2 linked regions of the Methylomagnum ishizawai genome follow. The protein of the gene in region 1 interacts with the protein of each later gene in a pairwise test. Links are inferred from orthologs where the notes say so. Each region holds a gene or a part of one and is shown in the gene's direction. Other genes may lie near its edges.

Region 1 (3,701 bases):
GCCAACTTATTGATGCGGCGGAAAAATACTCCTGTGCAGGGGGTGTTTGCCGTTACAATGGCCGGTCTTGGCGCGGCACCCCGGCCCGGTATCGCCAACGTCGGGCTCCGGCCCACGGTGGGCGGTGGGCAGCGGGTGTTGCTGGAAACCTTTTTGTTCGATTTTTCCGAGGATATCTACGGGCGCTTGGTGGAGGTGATCTTCCACCGCAAAATCCGCGACGAGCGCAGGTTCGCCGGGATCGAGGCACTCCGCGTCCAGATCGGGAAAGACGTTACGGCGGCCAGGGAATATTTCCAGGGCCGATGAGTTTGGCCCGCTTCCGGGCGGAGCGGGCGTTCAGTATCCATTCCCTGTTTCGAGCCATGACCACCGACTACAAAGCCACCCTCAACCTCCCCGCCACCGATTTCCCCATGAAGGCCAACCTGCCGCAACGCGAGCCGGAGCAGCTCGAACGCTGGCGGAGTCTGGGGTTGTACCAGCGCATCCGCGAGACTTTCCAAGGCCGCCCCAAGTTCGTGCTGCACGATGGCCCGCCCTACGCCAACGGCGAAATCCACATCGGCCACGCCGTCAACAAGGTGTTAAAGGACATCATCGTCAAGAGCAAGGGTTTCGCCGGGTTCGACGCGCCCTATGTGCCAGGGTGGGATTGCCACGGGCTGCCCATCGAGCTGATGGTCGAAAAGAAGATCGGCAAGGCCGGGGTCAAGGTCGAGGCCGCCGAATTCCGCAAGGCCTGCCGGGCCTATGCCGCCGAGCAGGTGGATATCCAGCGCGAGGCGTTCATCCGGCTGGGGGTGTTCGGCGATTGGTTCAAGCCCTATCTGACCATGGATTTCCGCTTCGAGGCCGATATCGTCCGCGCCTTGGGCCGCATCTGCGCCAACGGCCATTTGACCAAGGGGGCCAAGCCGGTGCATTGGTGTACCGATTGTGGCTCGGCCCTGGCCGAGGCCGAGGTCGAATACGAGAACAAGCATTCCCCGGCCATCGATGTGAAGTTCCGGGTGCTGGACGAGATGGATTTGATCCGGCGCTGCCATAGCGTGCCGGGGGCGGTGGGTTCGGGGCCGCTGTCGGTGGTGATCTGGACCACCACGCCCTGGACCCTGCCTGCCAACCAGGGCGTGGCGCTGGGGCCGGAGGTGGAATACGTGGTGGTCGATTGTCCCGACCAGGACGAGCGTTTCTTGGTGGCTGACGCCCTGATGAAGGATGTAATGCTACGGGCCGGGATCGAGAATTACCGGGTCGTGGCCTATTGCAAGGGTTCGGTGCTGGAAGGCTTGAAGCTCAAGCATCCGTTCTACGAGCGGCTGGTGCCGATCATCCTGGGCGACCATGTCACCCTGGATGCCGGGACCGGGGCCGTCCACACCGCGCCCGGCCACGGCCAGGAAGACTACGTGGTGGGCCAAGCCTATGGCCTGCCGGTGGATAATCCGGTGGGCGACGATGGCAAATTCCTGCCCAATACGCCCTTGTTCGCGGGCCAGCATGTGATGAGCGCCAATCCGCGGGTGATCGAGGTGTTGAAGGAACACGGCAACTTGCTGCACGAGGCCCGTATCGAACACAGCTATCCGCACTGCTGGCGGCATAAGACTCCGGTCATCTTCCGCGCCACCCCGCAATGGTTCATCGCCATGGAGAAGAACCACTTGCGGAAAGCGGCCTTGGAGGCAATCCAAAAGGTGTGCTGGATTCCCGATTGGGGTCAGGCCCGCATCGAAGCCATGGTCGGCAACCGCCCGGATTGGTGCGTGTCCCGCCAGCGTAATTGGGGCGTGCCCATCGCCTTGTTCATCCACAAGGAAACCGGCGAACTCCATCCCGACACCCTGGCCTTGAACGAGCAAGTCGCCCAGCGCATCGAGCAGCGCGGCATCGAGGCGTGGTTCGATCTCGACCCGGCGGAATTGCTGGGCGCGGAAGCGGCCCAGTACCGCAAGACCACCGACACCCTGGACGTGTGGTTCGATTCCGGCGTCACCCATTACTGCGTGTTGAACCGCGACGACACGCTCGGCTATCCCGCCGATTTGTACCTGGAAGGCTCCGATCAGCACCGCGGTTGGTTCCAGTCCTCGCTGTTGGCGGCGGTGGCGGTCAATGGCAGCGCCCCGTACCGGCAGGTCTTGACCCATGGGTTCACGGTGGACGCGCAGGGCAAGAAGATGTCCAAGTCCAAGGGCAACGTGGTCGCGCCCCAACAGGTGATGAAAAACCTGGGCGCGGACGTGCTGCGGCTGTGGGTGTCGTCCACCGACTACGAAGCCGAGATGAGCGTTTCCGACGAAATCTTGAAACGCACCGCCGATGTCTACCGCCGCCTCCGCAATACCGCCCGCTATCTGCTGGCGAACCTGAATGGCTTCGATCCCGCCAAGCACGTGGTCGCGCCGGAAAACATGCTGGCCCTGGACCGCTGGGCCGTGGACCGCGCCTACCAGTTGCAGCGGGAAGTCGCCGAGGCTTACGAAAGCTACCAGTTCCACCGGGTTTATCAGCGGGTGCATCATTTCTGTTCGGTGGACCTCGGGAGCTTCTATCTCGACGTGCTGAAGGACCGCCAGTACACCTGCGCCGAGGACGGCCTGCCGCGCCGCTCCGGGCAAACCGCGATGTTCCATATCGCCGAAGCCCTGGTGCGCTGGCTGGCCCCGATCCTGAGTTACACCGCCGATGAAATCTGGCGCTACCTGCCGGGCGAACGTGCCGAATCGGTGTTCCTGGAGACTTGGTACACCGGCCTGTTCCCGCTGGACGAGGGCGCGGCCCTGGATCGCGGCTTCTGGGATTTCGTGCTGAAGGTGCGGGAAGCCGTCGGCAAGGAATTGGAAGTGCTGCGGGTCCGCAACGAAATCGGCTCCTCGCTGGGCGCGGAGGTCGAGCTTTACGCCAGCGAACCCGTGCTGGAAAAACTGGCCCCGGTCGGCGAGGAACTGCGCTTCGTGTTCATCACCTCCGGCGTGAAGCTGTCGCCCTTGGCTGGTGCCGAAAACACCCTGCCCACCGAAATCGAAGGGCTGGAACTCAGGGCCGTGGCCTCCCCGCACGCCAAATGCGTGCGCTGCTGGCACCACCGCGCCAATGTCGGCAGCCATCCCGACCACCCGGAAATCTGCGGGCGCTGCGTCGAGAACGTGGCCGGTGGCGGCGAAACCCGCCATTTCGCGTGACCGCCGCCATGCTGCGTTGGCTGTGGCTGTCCGCCGGGGTGATCGCGCTCGACCAGGCCACCAAGTGGCTGGTCGATGGCTCGATGCGGCTTTACCAATCCATCGAACTGTTGCCGTTCTTCCAACTGACCTATCTCCGCAACCAGGGCGCGGCGTTCAGTTTCCTGGCGCAGGCGGGGGGCTGGCAGCGCTGGTTCTTCATCGCCCTGGGCGTCGCCGCCAGTGGGTTCATCTGCTATTGGCTGGCGAAGCTGGATCAATCGAAGGCTTGGGAAGCCGCCGCCTGGGCCTTGGTGCTGGGCGGGGCGCTGGGCAATCTGATCGACCGCAGCCTCTATGGCTATGTGATCGATTTCCTGGATGTGTTTTACGGGGAATGGCATTTCCCGGCCTTCAATGTGGCCGATTCGGCCATCACCGTGGGCGTCGCCCTGCTGTTGCTCGATTCGTTCAGACCGCGCCCGGCGGCTTGACGCGGGCGATGAAAAGCCGCCCCCGCCCATGCCGGGCGGG
Region 2 (3,231 bases), on another replicon or contig:
CGCGTACAAGATGCGCTATTTCTTCGACAAGATGATCGCCAATATCAAGACAGGCGACCTGGCCACCGCGAACATCCAGAAATGGGAACCCTCGACCTGGCCCAAGCAAACCAAGGGCGTCGGTTTCACCGAAGCCCCACGTGGCGCGCTGGGCCATTGGGTGCATATCGCCGACGGCAAGATCGAGAACTACCAGTGCGTGGTACCGACCACCTGGAATGGCAGCCCCCGCGATCCCAAGGGCCAGATCGGTGCCTACGAGGCGTCCCTGATGGATACCCCGCTGGCCAAGGCCGACGAGCCACTAGAAATCCTGAGGACCATCCACAGCTTCGACCCATGCCTTGCCTGCTCCACCCACGTCATGTCGCCGGAAGGCGAGGAAATGGCGCGGGTCAAGGTCCGTTGAGGGGAGAACGGGAACCATGTCCGCTCAACCGAAAATCGCGCCGGACGCCCCGGTCTATGTCTACGAACTGCCGGTGCGCCTCTGGCACGCCGTCAACGCCCTCAGCGTGGTGGTGCTGGCGGTGACGGGCTACCTCATCGCCCATCCCCTGGCCACGCCCGAAGGTGAAGCCAGCGCCAACTTCCTGATGGGTTATATCCGCTTCGCCCATTTCGCCGCCGCCTATGTGTTCGCGGTGGGATTCCTGGGACGGGTGTACTGGGCTTTTGCAGGCAACCACCACGCCCGCGAGTTGTTCATCGTGCCGGTCCACAGGCCCGCTTGGTGGGATGGGCTGTGGCACGAACTGCGTTGGTTCTTCTTCCTCGATTCCGCACCGCGCCGCTATCTGGGCCACAACCCCCTGGCCCAGCTTTCCATGTTCGCCGCGTTCACCCTGGGCGCGGTGTTCATGATCGGCACCGGCTTCGCGCTCTATGGCGAAGGCGAGGGCCAAGGTTCCTGGCAAGACCGGCTGTTCGGCTGGATCATCCCGCTGTTCGGGCAGAGCCAGGATGTGCATACCTGGCATCATCTGATAGCCTGGGTCTTGGTCTGGTTCGTGATGATCCATGTCTACATCGCCATCCGCGAGGACAAGATGTCCGGTCAGAGCATGTTGAAGACCATCGCCACCGGCTGGCGCAGTTTCAAGGGCTAGGCTATGGCGGTGGACGGCGGAACCCTGGTCCTGGGCATCGGCAATCTCCTATGGGCCGACGAAGGCTTCGGAGTGCGCTGCGTGGAGGAATTCGCACGGGGCTACCGCCTACCGCCCGGGGTGACGGCCATGGACGGCGGTACCCAAGGTCTATACCTCCTGCCCTATGTGCAATCAGCCCGGCGCTTGGTGGTATTCGACGCAGTAGATTTCGGCCTACCGCCCGCCACCCTGCATTGGGTCGAAGACGATGCCGTGCCGCGCTTCATGGGCGCGAAGAAAATGAGCCTGCACCAGACCGGCTTTCAGGAGGTGCTGGCGGCGGCCCTGCTCACAGGCCAACTACCGGAACACATGCTCCTGATCGGCGTACAGCCGGTGGAACTGGACGATTACGGCGGCAGCCTCCGGCCCGCCATCAAGGCGCAGATCGGCCCGGCGGTAATCTTGGCGGCGGCGCGGCTGGCGCAATGGGGCCACGTCCTGGAACCTTGGGCCAACGCCTCCGACCCGCTGAACGACGCCAGCCTGGAACTGGACGCCTACGAATCGGGGCGTCCCTCCGAACAAGCCGCCTGCCGCCACGGCGACGGGCGCGTACTCTACGGGCGCTAGCCATGTGCTTAGGGATACCCATGCAAATCCTGGCCGTGGAAGGCCGCTACGCCCGCTGCCGCGACCGCCACGGCGCGGAACACCCCAGGATCGACCTCATGCTGGTGGGCGAAGCGGAACCGGGCCAATGGCTGATGACCTTCCTCGACGCCGCCCGCGCCCCGCTGACCGAGGAGGAAGCCCGGCAGGGCAACGCCGCCCTGGACGCGCTCGACGCCGTGCTGGCGGGCGCGGAAGATGTCTCGGCCTATTTCGCCGACCTGATCGACCGGGAACCGCAACTCCCGGATTTCCTGCGTGGTGGCCACTCATGAACGACGATATTCCGATGGACCGGCTCGCCACGCTATTGGCCCGGCTGGTGAAGCATCACGGCCTTCCCCTCTTGGACGAGACCGGCGTGGAGGTTTTCGCCGCCGCGTCCGGCGTCAACCTGCTGTTTTTCCCCGAAGACCCCGAGCGCGTGCCGGAAAGCTGGGACGTGGCGGCGATCCTGCCCGAGTTGCTCAAGGGCCTGCCCGAATCTTGCCGGGTCGGTGTGGTTCCACCCGCCAACGGCCGCCTATTGCGCGAGCGCTATGGTTTCAAACGTTGGCCTGCCCTGGTCTTCCTACGCGATGGCGGCTATCTCGGGGCCATCGAGGGGATGAAGGACTGGGCGGTGTTCCTGGCCGAGGCCCGCCAAATCCTGTCGCGCCCGGCCAGCCGACCGCCGCTGAACTTGAATATTCCCGTGGCAGGCGATTCCCCCGCCTGCCATTGATCCCGGAGCCACCGATGAAACCCTTCCCCATCCCCGTGTTCGGCGAGTCGCCCTTTCCCCCGCAGGAAGAAGACGAAGCCCTCGCCATCGTCAGCCCCGGCGAGATGGCCGTGTTCCGTATGCCCCTACGCCGCGCCCCGGCGACCCGCGAGGAGGAACACGCCGCCGCCGCCGTCATCGCCGAATTCCTGGCCCGGATGGACGCCCAGGAGATCGATGGGGCGGAGCAGCCCGGTTTCGATTTACACGGCCTGCCGCCCGGCGTTATCCGTGTCCTCAACGAAACCCTGGGCGAAGGCGAGGTTTCCGCCAAGCTGGGCGACCGCACCGAGGTCCAGGAAACCGCCTTCGCCGGCATCTGGCGGGTGCGCATCGCCGGTCCCGGCGGGGAACCGGTTTCCGATACATTGGAAGCCTCGACCCTGCCGCGCCGGGTCCGCGAACGGGCCAGGGGTGCGACCGGCATCGAGATTCCGCCCACCCCGCCCGGTTTGATGAACGCCCCCGCCCTCTTGGCCGAAATCCTGGCCCGCGCCGGGCGCTACCGCGAACACGGCACCGGCCATGTCGTCAACCTCACCCTGTTGCCGATGACCCCGGAGGATTTGGCCTATCTCGACGCCGCGCTGGGCCGGGGCGGGGTCAGCCTGCTATCGCGGGGCTATGGCAATTGCCGGATCACCGCCACCGCGCTCGACGGTGTGTGGTGGGTGCAGTATTTCAACGCCGCCGACACCTTGATCC

Evidence for each region.
Region 2: the proteins of ileS (region 1) and B9N93_RS23180 interact in binary tests that used the Escherichia coli proteins (3 or more experiments, as listed by UniProt). The link is inferred for Methylomagnum ishizawai from one-to-one orthologs.

The regions. Positions count from the first base shown.
Region 1 is NZ_FXAM01000001.1:2,987,562-2,991,262, reverse strand. What follows is about bases 1-3,388. They hold ileS (isoleucine--tRNA ligase), read left to right. Parts: upstream 1-365; coding sequence 366-3,188; downstream 3,189-3,388. Other genes in these bases: lspA (signal peptidase II), read left to right, coding at 3,197-3,388; ribF (bifunctional riboflavin kinase/FAD synthetase), read left to right, coding at 1-309. In the rest of the region: more of lspA, read left to right, coding at 3,389-3,661. UniProt on the Escherichia coli protein: Catalyzes the attachment of isoleucine to tRNA(Ile). As IleRS can inadvertently accommodate and process structurally similar amino acids such as valine, to avoid such errors it has two additional distinct tRNA(Ile)-dependent editing activities.
Region 2 is NZ_FXAM01000003.1:256,250-259,480, reverse strand. The notes cover bases 1-2,918. They hold B9N93_RS23180 (HyaD/HybD family hydrogenase maturation endopeptidase), read left to right. Parts: upstream 1-1,112; coding sequence 1,113-1,724; downstream 1,725-2,918. Other genes in these bases: B9N93_RS23165 (hydrogenase expression/formation protein), read left to right, coding at 2,502-2,918; B9N93_RS23170 (thioredoxin domain-containing protein), read left to right, coding at 2,035-2,487; B9N93_RS23175 (HypC/HybG/HupF family hydrogenase formation chaperone), read left to right, coding at 1,727-2,038; cybH (Ni/Fe-hydrogenase, b-type cytochrome subunit), read left to right, coding at 426-1,109; B9N93_RS23190 (nickel-dependent hydrogenase large subunit), read left to right, coding at 1-409. Also shown: more of B9N93_RS23165, read left to right, coding at 2,919-3,231.